4 regions of the Staphylococcus epidermidis genome follow, and region 4 is predicted to be linked to each of the others. Evidence: predicted binding sites of a transcription regulator. Region 4 holds the regulator's gene; each other region holds the start of a gene.

What was found. Region 4 encodes Rex, which represses fermentation and respiration genes when NADH is low (regulators of the CRP and FNR family bind a similar motif). Its sites were predicted from a motif close to TTGTGAAATATTTCACAA; they were not measured.
Region 1: nirB (nitrite reductase large subunit NirB) is a predicted target of Rex. The motif match lies at 2,638-2,655, and genes of this name have one in related genera.
Region 2: arcA (arginine deiminase) is a predicted target of Rex. The motif match lies at 1,501-1,518, and genes of this name have one in related genera.
Region 3: adhE (bifunctional acetaldehyde-CoA/alcohol dehydrogenase) is a predicted target of Rex. The motif match lies at 2,101-2,118, and genes of this name have one in related genera.

The regions. Positions count from the first base shown of each region.
Region 1 is NZ_AP019721.1:553,676-557,748, forward strand. Features, by position in the region: gene nikA (nickel ABC transporter substrate-binding protein) at 1-1,376, opposite strand, end outside; gene FNL83_RS02575 (sirohydrochlorin chelatase) at 1,626-2,345, shown strand; gene nirB (nitrite reductase large subunit NirB) at 2,783-4,073, shown strand, end outside.
Region 2 is NZ_AP019721.1:74,404-78,476, reverse strand. Features, by position in the region: partial or broken gene FNL83_RS12160 (type I restriction enzyme endonuclease domain-containing protein) at 1-290, opposite strand, end outside; gene FNL83_RS00390 (arginine repressor) at 862-1,308, shown strand; gene arcA (arginine deiminase) at 1,577-2,812, shown strand; gene arcD (arginine-ornithine antiporter) at 2,898-4,073, shown strand, end outside.
Region 3 is NZ_AP019721.1:2,026,128-2,030,200, forward strand. Features, by position in the region: gene FNL83_RS09920 (peptide MFS transporter) at 1-162, shown strand, start outside; gene FNL83_RS12110 (hypothetical protein) at 464-607, shown strand; gene FNL83_RS09925 (diacylglycerol/lipid kinase family protein) at 817-1,740, shown strand; gene adhE (bifunctional acetaldehyde-CoA/alcohol dehydrogenase) at 2,139-4,073, shown strand, end outside.
Region 4 is NZ_AP019721.1:873,033-877,105, reverse strand. Features, by position in the region: gene FNL83_RS04310 (ammonium transporter) at 1-60, opposite strand, end outside; gene FNL83_RS04305 (sulfurtransferase TusA family protein) at 479-703, opposite strand; gene FNL83_RS04300 (YeeE/YedE family protein) at 755-1,807, opposite strand; gene FNL83_RS04295 (hypothetical protein) at 1,893-2,174, opposite strand; gene FNL83_RS04290 (redox-sensing transcriptional repressor Rex) at 2,320-2,955, opposite strand; gene FNL83_RS04285 (ABC-F family ATP-binding cassette domain-containing protein) at 3,303-4,073, shown strand, end outside.

The DNA.
Region 1 (4,073 bases), 320 kb from region 4:
TATGTGATATAGCTGTTAGGAATATCTTTTTTAGATTCATTTAGTATTTCATTAGTCACTTGACCACGTTGCTTGTCACCGAAAGTAGTATTTAATTCTTTAATTAACTGAGTGACTTTAGTATTACTATAATTACCTTTATTTAATGCTCCATCAGGTAAGTATGCAGTGTTAAAGAAATAACCTGTATCACCACGTGGCACACTTAAATAACTATACATTGAAACATCCCAACTCTGTTTGTTTTTGAGATATCCTTCGATATCATCTACATTGCGTAATTGTATATCAACATTTGCCTTTTTAGCTTCAGATTGTATCACCTGTCCAATTTTAGGCAATTCTGGTCTGCCATCGTATGTGACCATGTTTAATTTAAGAGGATGCGATTTGGAATAACCTTCTTGAGCTAAAAGTTCTTTTGCACGCTTGATGTCTTGTGATTGAATTTCCTCTTTTTCTAATGATTTTAATCGATGGTTAAAAGGACCTGATGCTGGCTCAGCATAATTTTTAGAAACATTTTTAGCAATGTCTTTTCGATTAATAATCATATCTAGTGCTTCTCTTACTTTTTTATTAACTTTTTTACTATCATGATTGTATAACATTAAATGCGTTCTAAAGCCTGATGTACTTTGAATGTTTGCTTTGTTAGATTTTTTTACATCATCAACGCGTTCAATTGGAACATCAGTAGTCAAATCTGATTTGCCTGATAATAAGTGATCAACACGAGTATTACCATCTTCATGATAAGTGACATTAATTCTTTTTAATTTTGGCGTACCTTGCCAGTAGTCTTTGAATTGTTTTAGTACGATTTTTTGCGAACGTTTATACTGATCAATTTTATAAGGACCCGTACCAACAGGTTGATCAGTTACTTTGTTTTTAGCTTTTGTGTCGTAAATAGCAGCAAATGGGCTTGCGAGTTCAGACATTAATTCTGGATAAGGTTCTTTAGTAGTGATTGTGACTTTTTGTCCATGAGCATTGATTGATTTAATAGGAAGTGATCCTTTTAACAAATCACTTTTTTTCATTCCTTCTTCGAGACTGCGTTTTACAGCTTCGCCTGTTAAATGATGACCGTTTTGAAATTTAATATTATCTTTTAAAGTGAGTTCTAGTTGATTGTCAGATACTTGATGATAATTTTTGACTAATAAAGGTTTTACTTTACCATTCTTCGACATTTTAAAAAGCGATTCCAAGGCACCTGTTTTAACTGGGATATCAGTTTCGTAAGGTGCAATTGATTTAGTTTTCAAAGGTATTTCAACATTGAGGGTGTCTTTGTCTGTACTTGATGTGCCCCCACAGCTCGCTAAAACAAAAGATATCATGACAATAAGAGTAATCAATTTTTTCATAAATGAAATCCTCTCTAAATATGAATTATTTGAGATATTTAAAAATGTAATTATGTAGTAAATATAAATACATTTGGCATGATTATATTTGTAAACTCTCAACGAATTTTATTATATAACTTATAATTAAAAAAATAAAATTTTTGACAACTATGTTAGCATATTTATTTAAGATGCTACATTATACATTAGTACACAAATGTGATTTAATTATTCGTAATAATGATAATACAAAAGGGTGGGATAATTATGATAGGTAATATTCTAGTCGCTCACGGCATGAGAAAAGGAAATCAGAATGAAGCTTTAGAAGAATTTATCGGAACTTTATTAAAAGATGAGCAATATTATTATGAGTTAGCATTTTTAGAAAGTGAAACACAAAATCTTGAAATCATAATGGAGAAGATGATTAAGCAAGGAATTACAAAATTTCGTATTGTACCTTTACTCATTTTTAGTGCAATGCATTATATCAGTGATATTCCACAAATACTTAAAGAGATGAAAGCTCGATATCCACAAATTGATAGTAAAATGAGTGCGCCTCTTGGTACACATCCATATATGAAAACATTAGTAGAAAATAGAATTGCTGATGAAAAAGTCAGTGAAGGTTCAACCAAAGCAACTATAGTAATTGCCCATGGAAATGGAAGTGGACGTTTTACGAAAGCACATGATGAATTAAAAGCATTTGTTAAAACGCTTGATAGTCATCATCCTGTTTATGCAAGAGCTTTATATGGGACATTAGCATTTAAAAATGATTTAGATAAAATCTCAGAGCAATATGACGAGTTAGTCATTGTCCCATTATTTTTATTTGATGGTAGATTGGTGAATAAAGTAAAACGTCTTTTAGGTGAAATGACATTGCATAGTCAATTACACATTACGCCATCGATTAACTTTGATCCAATTTTAAGATTAATTATTAGAGAAAGACTTGAAGCGTTAGATATTTAATATATTTCAATTATTTTAAACGAATTTACAAAAAATAAATGATATGATTCGTTAAGGTTGGGGAATGTAACACAATTCATTGTTACATTCCCCTTAATATTTGATGATATTATTTCTATAATGAATGCAGCTCATTATAAAATAGTTTGTGGTTTAAAATGACAGCGTAAAGTGTAATTTCAATTGCAACATATATTATAAAATAGTTAATAATATATTTTAATTTTGGCCTCAATTTCATCCTAGAAAACCATATCCATGCCATTAGGGAAATCCCCGATTTTAATTTTAAATGTGAATTACATCACAAAAAACTGAAGTTTTGTTATAAGATGAACTTGAAAAGAGAAATACAAAATGATTAAATTTCTGACCTTTTATAAAGTTACATTGTGTTTTGTATTAAAAATTTATATTGATAAAAGGGGCATTAAAGTATGGCAAAACAAAAACTTGTAATGATTGGTAATGGTATGGCAGGTTTAAGAACGATAGAAGAGATTTTAGAACGTTCACAATCACAATTTGATATTACTATTATTGGGAAAGAACCTTATCCGAACTATAACAGAATTATGTTATCCAATATTTTACAGAAGAAAATGACCGTCGAAGATACAATTATGAATCCTTATGATTGGTATCAAGAGAATAATATTGAACTTATAAATAATGATCCAGTGGAAAAAGTTGATAAAGAAAACAAAATAGTTACTACTTCTAAAGGTATTGAAGTAGAGTATGACATTTGTATTTTCGCTACTGGATCAAAAGCTTTTGTATTACCTATACCAGGTTCAAATCTTCCTAGTGTCATTGGATGGCGAACAATTGATGATACAAATAAAATGATTGAAATTGCCCAAACGAAAAAACGCGCAGTTGTCATTGGTGGAGGTCTTCTAGGCTTAGAGTGTGCCAGAGGACTTCTAGATCAAGGAATGGAAGTGACAGTTCTTCATTTAGCTGATTGGCTCATGGAAATGCAATTGGATCGTAAAGCCGGAGAAATGCTTAAAGCGGATTTAGAAAAGCAAGGTATGAAGATTGAACTTCAAGCAAATTCTAAAGAAATCATTGGTGATAAAGATGTTGAAGCTATTAAATTAGCTGACGGTCGGGTGATTGAAACAGATTTAGTAGTTATGGCTGTTGGTATCAGACCTTATACTGAAGTTGCTAAAGATAGTGGATTAGATGTCAATAGAGGTATTGTTGTAAATGATTATATGCAAACATCTGATTCTCATATTTATGCAGTCGGTGAATGTGCCGAACATGATGGGAAAGTTTATGGATTGGTGGCGCCACTTTATGAACAAGGCAAAGTGCTAGCAGATTATTTAACTGGTAAAGAAACAAAAGGTTATAAAGGATCTACTACTTTCACTTCACTTAAAGTATCTGGTTGTGATTTATATAGTGCAGGGCAAATTGTTGAAGATGAAGATGTCCATGGTGTGGAAATTTTTAATAGTGTCGACAATATCTACAAAAAAGTGTATTTAAGTCAGGGTCAAGTCGTTGGTGCTGTCTTGTATGGTGATACTGATGATGGATCACGATTTTATAATATGATGAAAAAACATGAAACGCTTGAAGATTATACACTTGTTTCTTTATTGCATAAAGGTGATGAAGATGCGGGGACATCTATTGCTGATATGTCTGATGATGAAACGATTTGTGGATGTAATGGTGTTGATAAAGGAACAATCGTCAATGCTA
Region 2 (4,073 bases), 800 kb from region 4:
TTAACAAGTCCTGCTTTAACGGCTTTAAAGAAGACAATTTCATCATTGAGCTTTTGCGCTTTCGGTTCTGTATCACAAAGCGCAAAGGCTTTTCCTCATTCTGTGACCGTTTTAATAAAACGTTGACGTTCATCTTCACCTAAACTAATCACATAATCCATCGTATTTGAAATCGTATAATTATAATAACGTTCAGACTTTTTCTCTGAATTAAATTTAGATTAATCAAGATGATATAGCATATCTTGAATCACATTATTTAGAAAAAAAATAGAATAGTCTGTATCAAGTTAAAATACAACCACTAATCCAAAAGTTGAACTAGATTATTTTAACCCTTTCTTTATCATGTATTAGATTCTATTTTTATATTATTTTTGTAATTCTATGTATAAACCTATTTATTTATAAAGCGCTCTAATACATACCTAAATATCTTCAACTTATAAACTACTTTTTATTTCAATGCCTTTTTCCAAACTTCTTTTATGAGATATTGTGGTTATTACCTAACTCTCACTATTAATGTTATTATTTTATTTATACATAGTAAATGTAACTGTAAGACATTCTCACCTAACATGTTTTGTTATTACCTGACATTTACAATTTACACATTTCGCTATTATTACGCAAATTATTTTTATTATATTTCATTAATGTTACTTAAAATTTTGATTTTATAATTATGATAACTATAATCTATTCTAATTAATCTCTCCTTTTAAGCGTAAAATAATCTACTTATAATTAAAGCATCCACTATTTCAAAATTATTTGTAAATTGATATTTATAAGTGATTTTTATACAGTTATTTAAAATCTATTTCATAATCAAAAATAATAAAGGGGTTAATAAAAATGAAAAAAGAAAAACGTTTAAATCTTATCTTAACTGTTATACAACAGAATCAGTTTAATAAAAAACAACAAATAGTGGATTACATGGCAAGACATTTTGGAGTTTACTATAGCTTGACAACTATTTCTCGTGACTTACAAGAATTAGAAATTTACAAAATCCCTGTTGAAAATAAAAAGTATATTTACAAGAAAATAAATCAAACAAATCAATTAAGTGCAAAAAAACAATTAGAAATATTTAGTGATGAGATTATTGAATTTATAACGCTAAATAACTATGTCTTAATAAAAACATCTCCTGGCTTTGCTCAAAGTATAAGTTATTACATAGATCAATTACAAATGAAAGAAATATTAGGAACTATTGGAGGTAACGATACTTTGATGATTTTGACTTCTTCAAATGAAATAGCAGAATTTGTTTGTTATCAATTATTCCCTTAAAAATTAAATGATTATATTAATAGGAATGATTACTAATACAAAAAAATGAGTAAAAAATCTTTTTGTTTGAATAAGATAAGGTTTTAACAATGAGATTTTTCAAATTATTCACTATTATATAGTACAAAATACATATTCATACAAAATTTTGCATTGAATAAATCTATATATGTGAAAACCCTCCCTAAACAATTGTGAATTAAATCACACGATGTTTTTTGAAAGCGTTTTATAATGTGAATGTAATAAAGCAAAGGAGGAATTTGAAATGGTACAAGGACCCATTCAAGTAAATAGTGAAATAGGCAAATTGAAAACTGTGTTGTTAAAAAGACCAGGAAAAGAATTAGAAAATTTAGTACCTGATCATTTAAGTGGTTTATTATTCGATGATATTCCCTACTTAAAAGTTGCACAAGAAGAGCATGACAAATTTGCTCAAACTTTGAGAGATGAAGGAATCGAAGTAGTTTATTTAGAAAAACTTGCAGCAGAATCTATTACTGAGCCAGAAGTACGCGAGAACTTCATAAACGATATATTAACAGAATCTAAAAAGACAATATTAGGTCATGAAACTGAAATTAAAGAATTCTTTTCAAAGTTATCTGACCAAGAACTTGTAAATAAAATCATGGCTGGCGTACGTAAAGAAGAAATTCAACTTGAAACAACTCATTTAGTAGAATATATGGATGATAGATATCCATTTTACTTAGATCCAATGCCCAACCTTTATTTTACAAGAGATCCCCAAGCTTCAATTGGTAGAGGAATGACAATTAACAGAATGTATTGGAGAGCACGACGTAGAGAATCTATTTTTATGACATATATACTGAAACATCATCCAAGATTTAAAGATAAAGATGTACCAGTATGGTTAGATCGTAACTCACCATTTAATATTGAAGGTGGAGATGAATTAGTATTATCGAAAGATGTTTTAGCTATTGGTATATCAGAACGTACATCAGCTCAAGCAATAGAAAAGTTAGCACGTAATATTTTCAAAGATGCAAACACAAGTTTTAAAAAAATCGTAGCTATTGAAATACCTAATACACGTACATTTATGCACCTAGATACAGTACTAACTATGATTGACTACGATAAGTTTACAGTACATGCAGCAATATTTAAAGAAGAAAATAATATGAATATATTTACCATAGAACAAAATGATGGTAAGGACGATATAAAAATTACTCGTTCTAGCAAGTTACGTGAAACACTTGCTGAAGTTTTAGAAGTAGAAAAAGTGGACTTTATTCCAACAGGTAATGGCGACGTTATTGATGGTGCACGTGAACAATGGAATGATGGCTCAAACACATTATGTATTCGACCAGGGGTTGTGGTGACATACGATCGCAACTATGTATCAAACCAACTTTTACGCGACAAAGGAATTAAAGTGATTGAAATTACTGGTAGTGAACTTGTACGTGGACGCGGAGGCCCAAGATGTATGAGTCAGCCGTTATTTAGAGAAGATATTTAAATTTGAAAGGTGGTAAAAGTCACAAGTAATTCATTCATTAAATCAAATAACAAGATTTTTACCACCTTTATTAGGGGAGATTAATATGGATGAAAATAAATTAGGTAAAACTTCCTTAATTGGTTTAGTCATAGGCTCTATGATAGGCGGTGGTGCATTCAATATCATCTCAGATATGGGTGGCCAAGCTGGTGGACTTGCAATAATTATCGGTTGGATAATAACTGCTATTGGTATGATTTCTCTTGCTTTCGTATTTCAAAATTTAACAAATGAGCGACCAGATCTTGATGGAGGAATTTATAGTTATGCTCAAACAGGGTTTGGAGATTTTATTGGTTTTTCAAGTGCTTGGGGATATTGGTTTGCAGCATTTCTAGGTAATGTGGCTTATGCAACCCTATTAATGTCAGCTGTGGGTAACTTTTTCCCTATATTTAAAGGAGGTAACACACTTCCAAGTATTATCATAGCATCAATTTTATTATGGGGTGTACATTTTTTAATACTTAGAGGTGTAGAAACTGCAGCGTTTATAAATAGTATTGTTACAGTAGCTAAATTAATACCTATATTTCTAGTTATTATATGCATGATAGTTGTATTCAACTTCAGTACTTTTAAATCCGGTTTTTATGGTATGACTAGTGGAAGTGTTGGCGTTTTTAGTTGGGGAGATACAATGGCACAAGTAAAAAGTACTATGTTAGTAACTGTATGGGTATTCACAGGGATTGAAGGAGCCGTTGTCTTTTCTGGACGTGCAAAGTCTAAAAAAGATGTAGGAACTGCTACCGTTATTGGTTTGATTTCTGTGCTAGTCATTTATTTCTTAATGACTGTACTAGCCCAAGGTGTCATTCAGCAGAACCAAATTTCAAAACTTGCTAATCCATCAATGGCACAAGTATTAGAACATATTGTAGGTCATTGGGGTTCAGTGTTAGTTAATATAGGCTTAATTATCTCTGTTTTAGGAGCTTGGTTAGGATGGACATTACTAGCTGGTGAATTACCATTCATTGTAGCTAAAGATGGACTTTTCCCGAAATGGTTTGCTAAAGAAAATAAGAATAAAGCTCCGGTCAACGCTTTAATTATTACTAATATATTAGTTCAGTTATTTTTAATTAGTATGTTGTTTACAGATAGTGCCTATCAGTTTGCGTTTTCACTTGCATCAAGTGCAATCTTAATTCCATATACACTCAGTGCTTTTTACCAGGTTAAATATACTATTCAAAATAAATCTAAAGCTAAT
Region 3 (4,073 bases), 1.2 Mb from region 4:
AACGCTTCAGCTCAGGCCATTAACGGTACATTAGTTAAATTAATTAAACCACTTGGTCAAACCAATTACTTTATCTTCTTAGGTGTTGTTGCAACCGTGATTACGTTAATTATATTAGCGTTTATTCCTAAGATTTCTAAAGCAATGAAAGGTATTCGTTAATCATTACACTAAAATGTGGATAGAATATAAATCCTAGAAAAATAGCCAGTAAATGAGTTTTTTATAAATTCATTTACTGGCTTTTTATTTATAATACTTTGTATTGTTGGCTTGGTTTCTTAGCGGACAACTTCAGCCTATAGTCTTCAACTTGTCCTGTTCCCTCAAGAGTCTCACCAAAATACTTTGTGTTTATATGTAATTTTACATTGAAATACTTAAAAAATAAGGCCCTTTCGTATAATTTAATAAATACCAATAAACTAAATTAACGGGGTGTCTTATGTATAAAAATTATCATATGACTAAACATACTCTACCAATGGAAACTTCAGTAATTATCTCCACACATGATATGTCACAATATGTGAATGATATTGTAAAAAAATTCCAGGTACTGAATTCAGACAGCATCGTTGCGCAACATTATAGCATCCCAAAATGATATTAAAAATAATATTATATGTCTACATAAATTTTTACCAACTTAATATTCTTACTCTTAAATTTATGTTATTTTATTTGGAACATCTATCTTTATAGAACACTTAAGTTTCAATACCATAAATTTTAATTTATAATGTAAATCAAACATAAAGGAAAGTTCAAACAATCTAATTACACAAACTATTTATCGAAAGTAGGTATATATTTATGAAACAACCGTATAACCATGGTGTTCTTTTCTATCATGAACATAGCGGTTTGAAAGATATACATAATGGCATAGGAGAAGTTGCAAAATCTCTTAGTTCAATGTGTAAACACCTCTCTCTTCAACTCAGTGAAAATAAAGGCGATATTATTAAATATTGTAAATCTATTAAAAATGAAAATTATAGCTCTGATGTAGACGTTTTATTTATTTTAGGTGGAGATGGTACACTTAATGAACTAGTAAATGGCGTTATGCAGTATCAGTTAAATTTACCAATCGGTGTAATACCAGGTGGTACCTTTAACGATTTTACAAAAACACTTCAACTGCACCCTAATTTTAAAACAGCTAGTGAGCAATTATTAACATCACATGCTGAATCATATGATGTGTTAAAAGTGAACGACTTATATGTACTTAATTTCGTTGGACTTGGCTTAATAGTACAAAATGCAGAGAATGTTCAAGATGGTTCTAAAGATATATTCGGTAAATTCAGCTATATTGGATCAACCGTTAAAACGTTATTAAATCCTGTTAAATTTGATTTCTCATTGACTGTTGATGGTGAAACAAAAGAAGGCAATACTTCGATGATGTTAATAGCAAACGGTCCCAATATAGGTGGTGGACAAATTCCGCTAACCGATTTATCGCCACAAGATGGAAGAGCAAACACATTTGTATTTAATGATCAAACACTAAATATATTGAATGATATATTAAAAAAACGTGATAGTATGAATTGGAACGAAATCACACAAGGTATTGATCACATATCAGGTAAGCACATCACACTCTCAACAAACCCTAGTATGAAAGTGGATATTGATGGCGAAATTAATTTAGAAACACCAATTGAGATTCAAGTATTACCCAAAGCGATACAACTTCTTACTGCAACTGAACAAAATAATTAATATAAATTTCACTTATTCTTTATCAATTTATTTTTAAAGCATGAGCTACTGAGACATAAATGATTGTCTCAGTTTTTTATTTTATAAACTGATAACATCGTTAGTCGGGTGAGACGATAATTTCATTACAACACCCCTCATTATTTTTAGTAAGAATACTTACAATAATTTTTTTAAAATTTACTTCTTTTAAAAATAGATTTTTTTAACTACCAAATACGTCTTGTTCCCATTGCATCAAGTCTTACACCTCAACCCCGACTAAATATATAGGTTAAAAATGTGTTCATATAAACATCACAATTGACTCTTTAATAGTCTGTATTTTCTTTTAATTTGGAAAGAGCTGTACTATAATGTTTGTGAATTATTTCACAATATCTAAGGAGTGGTTGTATATGTTATCTGTAACTAAAAAAAATACATATGAATCAAACAAAGATGAAGTCACACAAATGATTGATTCATTAGCAGAAAAAGGACAAGAAGCTCTAAAAGAACTATCTAAAAAATCACAACATGAGATTAATGACATTGTACATCAGATGAGCATGGCTGCTGTTGATCAGCATATGCATTTAGCTAAACTAGCTTACGACGAAACAGGTAGAGGTATTTATGAAGACAAAGCTATCAAAAATTTATATGCCTCAGAGTACATATGGAATTCAATCAAAGACAATAAAACAGTAGGTATCATAGGTGAAGATAAACAAAAAGGATTAACGTATGTAGCTGAACCTATAGGCGTGATTTGTGGAGTGACACCAACGACCAACCCTACATCTACAACTATTTTCAAAGCAATGATTGCTATTAAAACAGGTAATCCAATTATTTTCGCATTTCATCCAAGTGCACAACAATCATCAAAATATGCTGCTAAAGTCATTTTAGAAGCTGCAACAAAAGCAGGTGCTCCTAAAGATTGTATTCAATGGATAGAAGTGCCATCAATTGAGGCAACTAAACAATTAATGAATCATAAAGATATTGCTTTAGTTCTAGCGACTGGAGGCTCTGGAATGGTAAAGTCCGCATATTCGACAGGTAAACCTGCATTAGGAGTCGGTCCAGGTAATGTTCCTACTTATATTGAAAAAACTGCTCATATCAAACGTGCTGTTAATGATATCATTGGTTCTAAAACTTTTGATAATGGTATGATTTTTGCTTCTGAACAAGTCATGGTTGTTGATAAAGAAGTATACACTGACGTCGTTAAAGAATTCAAATTACACCAAACATATTTTGTTAATAAAAATGAACTACAACAATTAGAAGATGCCATCATGAATGAAGATAAAACTGCAGTTAAACCTGATATAGTTGGTAAATCTGCTGTAGATATAGCGAAATTGTCAGGAATTAGTGTTCCAGAAAAAACAAAATTATTAGTCGCAGAAATTGATGGAATTGGAAAAGATTATCCTTTATCACGTGAAAAATTATCACCTGTACTCGCAATGGTAACTGCAAAATCAACAGGACATGCACTACAAATTTGTGAAGACATATTAAAATTTGGTGGTTTAGGTCACACTGCTGTAATTCACACCGAGGATAGTCAATTACAACAAAAATTCGGTCTAAAAATGAAAGCTTGCCGTGTATTGGTAAATACACCTTCTGCTGTCGGAGGAATTGGAAATATGTATAATGAACTCATTCCTTCACTCACGTTAGGTTGTGGTTCATATGGTAGAAATTCTATTTCTCATAATGTAAGCGCAGTAGACTTATTAAATATTAAAACAATAGCAAAACGTCGTAATAATATGCAATGGTTTAAACTCCCACCTAAAGTTTATTTTGAAGAAAATTCAGTTATGTATTTGACAGAGATGGATAATGTTGAACGTGTAATGATAGTTTGTGATCCAGGAATGGTTAATATTGGTTATACTGATATAGTTGAACAAGTGCTGAGACGCCGAGAAAACCAACCACAAATCAAAGTGTTTAACGAAGTTGAACCTAATCCATCAACTCATACAGTCTATAAGGGGTTAGAAATGTTTATAAATTTCCAACCTGATACTATTATTGCACTCGGTGGCGGTTCGGCAATGGATGCAGCCAAAGCAATATGGATGTTCTTTGAGCATCCAGAAACTTCATTTTTTGGGGCAAAACAAAAGTTCTTAGATATTCGTAAACGTACTTATAAAATTACCAAACCTAAAAACGCAAAATTTATATGTATACCAACGACATCAGGAACTGGTTCTGAAGTGACACCTTTTGCAGTAATTACTGATAGCGAGACACACGTTAAGTATCCACTAGCAGATTATGCGTTAACTCCCGATATTGCTATCGTCGATCCACAA
Region 4 (4,073 bases):
TGTCATTAACCATACTAATAGAGTACATAAAAATAGAAATATTGTATCATTCATATTCATACTTACCACTTCCTTTAAAAACATCATAATGAGTGTTTTTTTAAAAGCAAAATTAGGTAAGGTCATGTTACACAGAATGTCACTTTAAGTTACATTGTATATATAAGCGTTGTACTAAAAACATATTATTTTCGTTACACTATGTTAGTAATGAGTATAATAAAAAGATAATCTTGATTTAGTTATCTCATTACAATAATAAATAAGCCTGGGACAATGATTGTTGTCTCAGGCTATCATAATTCTACTAACGAATTTCATTAAATTAAAAACAGTCTTCAAGTTTAGCTCTTTCTTTCAACGATATAGCTAATAGCTACTTAATTTAACTTTTTTCTCGTCAATCACATCTATAATTAAATTTGCTTAATTTCCTATCCTCAAAAAATCTGTTTATCAACTTTATAACTATAAATTTTTATGCCTTTTGAATAGTAATCGTCCATGATGCATCATCAAGTTGCTCATAGTTTGTAACTGGATATCCATTTTCTGCAGCCCAATTAGGTAATGCTTCCGTAGCCTGGGTGCAATCGAAATCGATTTTCAATTCATCCCCTTGATTTAATTCATTCATTTTCTTTTGTGCTTCTATTAAAGGAAATGGACAAACCATCCCTACTGTTCCTAATTCGTATACCATTGATATACCTCCTCATTCACTTTATCTAATGTCACATTAGAATAACCAATCTTAGCTTTGAGATACTTGTTGTAACTTTTTCATAGGTTTTACAAAAATAAAATAACTCATAAACCAAACACCAATAATCATAGAGGCTAAAGCAATCCATCCTTGCCAACTCATTGTAGCTGTCTCAACTAAACCATTACCGATAGAGCAACCACCTGCAACTGAAGCACCAAATCCCATAAATATACCACCAAGCGCACTATTGCGAATTGTCTTAATATCTGGCAATCTCCATCTAAACTCTTTAGACCCTTTTGCAGCTATATAAGAACCTATGAATATACCTAGTACCAAAAGCACACCCCAATCAATAAATTTTAAATCTCCTGAAATAAGATAATTTACAAGATTTGCAGATGGTGTTGTTATACCTAAGCCACCCATTCTCCCAGTAGATTCACTCATAGGCCAAGCAAGTAGAGCAATAAAACCTATTGCAATGCCAGCAACAAATGGATGATATCTTTTTTCAAATAGGTAATGTCTAATACCACTATATTTTTGTTTAAGTTGGGGCACCATTATTTTAGGTTTTCGAATTGTTTTCACAACTAAAAATATTGTAATTACAGTTAATAACATGACGAGAATCCATTGTGGTATACCTGTTGTACTCGTCATACTTGTGCTGACTTGCGTCGGTTTATTTATTTGATTCATTATTGGAAGAAGTACCCCAGTTTTAGTTACGGCTGAAGTCAATGCATAAAATATTAATGCCACCCAACTTCCAATTAACCCTTCACCAGCCCTATACCAAGTTCCTGTCGCGCATCCTCCAGCTAATACTATCCCTATTCCAAAAACGAAGGATCCCAAAATAGTTCCTATAACTGGAAATGTTTCTGCTGGAACCTCTATAATATTTAAGTTCTTTAGAATAAGTAAACCAATACTTTGGACTGTAATAGCAATAAGCAATGCATAAAACATTTTGTTACTCTTTTGAACGTACATATCTCTAAATCCACCAGCTAAACAAAATCTTGTTCTCTGCATTACAAATCCTAGCAATATGCCAACGACTAATCCGCTTATAATTGTCCACACCATTTTATCACCTTTTCCGATATAAATACTAAGGTATTATAGTAGAAAGGACTATATTTTGCAAATTCTTAATTTTATTTATTATGTTTTAATATAAATATTTTGTGAGTTTGATTAAGTCACTCTTAGATAAGTTACTAAATTTATACCACTCCTGGTCAGAATAATAAATAAACAATTTATTTCCTAATAACCCTTTCGATATTCTATACCGCACAATGCTAGAGAGTTCGAATTGAATATTGAATGGATTATTGTTTTGACTATATGCCTTAAACTCCAACTTATTTTCATGTATTAACAATATACCGGGAACTGTCATTATTCTGGGAATATGTGATTTGAAATTACAATTTATTTCTTGAGTCATTTGTTTCAATCTCCCATTACAATAAATATCAACTTACAATTTTTGTTAAAAAGTTTCGTATTTATAATCTATTGTAACTGTTTAATATAAAAAAAGCACTCTCACTTCTCACTTGAGAGTACTATGTTAATGTGATTTTTATTAATTATTTACTATAATTTTTCATGAAGAACAATAATGATTGTAACTCTATACCAAAATCAATATGATGTACTTGGACATCTTGGGGTGTTTTAATTCGACGTGGCGTAAAGTTTAGTATACCTTTAACACCGGCTTTAACAAGTTCATCAGCTACTTGTTGTGCCACATTATCTGGTGTTGTTAAAATGACTACATCAATATCTTCTGATTCTAATGTCGTTTTGATATCATCACTATGTTTTACCACAACGTCACCGATATTCTCACCTATAATATCTGGTCTAATATCAAAAGCTTCAGTAATTGTCATCTCATCATGTATTGAAAAGTTATATGTAAGTAATGCACGCCCTAAATTACCGATACCTATAATGGCAATTTTAATTTGATCGCTCTCACTTAATTCTGATTTAAAGAATTCAAGCATACTATCTATATTATATCCATATCCTTTTTTTCCTAATTCACCAAAGTATGAAAAGTCTCTTCTTATTGTAGCTGAATCAATTTGTAGTGCTTCACTTATTGTTTTAGAATTAACACGATCTATACCTTTACCTTTCAAAATACTGACCAATCGGTAATATAAAGGTAGACGTTTTAACGTAGCGCGAGGAATTTTAAAATCATCTGGCATATATCTAACCCCCCTTTTTCGCGTATATTATGCATGTATCATTAAAATCAGTAAATGAGTTAAAACATATGTGGAATGTCATCTCATAATACAAATAATTGTCTACAACGAATACTTAAACATTATACATTATTAATTTTTAAAAATAAATATCCTAGTTTCATGTGTTCTATGAATACTGTAGAATAGAAGTAATTGAGTTTAACATCATTTCAAGATAACGTACGCAATTTATTTTTCTATTTAAAATTCGATAATATAGAATTAACAAAAATTTAAATATTCAAAAACAAATACTTTATATATAGTTTAAACCTATTTCAAATACATAGAAAGGTGAGAATCGAATGATACTTTTACAACTTAATGACATCTCCAAATCGTTCGATGGTGAAGATATCTTCACAGATGTTAATTTTGAGGTGAAAACTGGCGAAAGAATCGGCGTAGTAGGCCGTAATGGAGCTGGTAAATCGACATTAATGAAAATCATAGCAGGTGTGGAAAATTACGATAGTGGTCGAATATCAAAAATCAAAAATTTGACAATGAGTTATTTAACTCAGCAAATGACACTCAATTCAGAAGCTACTGTCTTTGAAGAAATGTCTAAGCCTTTTGAACATATAAAGAAAATTGAAAATTTAATTAAGGATGAAACCGATTGGCTTGCACGAAATGGACAAGATTATGAATCCGATGAATATCAATCACATATTGAAAAATATGAAACTTTAACGAATCGTTATGAGCAATTAGATGGTTATCAATATGAGAGTAAAATTAAAACAGTCCTGCACGGGCTTAACTTTACAGAAAGCGATTTCAACAAGCCTATTAATGATTTTAGTGGTGGTCAAAAAACACGTCTTTCTCTTGCTCAAATGTTACTTAAAGAACCCGATTTACTCCTTCTTGATGAACCAACTAACCATCTAGACATGGAAACAACCAAGTGGTTAGAGGATTACTTAAAGTACTTTAAAGGGGCAATTGTAATTATCAGTCATGATAGATATTTTTTAGATAAAATTGTAACTCAAGTTTATGATGTTGCTCTAGGAAATGTAAAACACTATGTAGGAAACTATGAGCAATTTATAAAGCAACGTAATCAG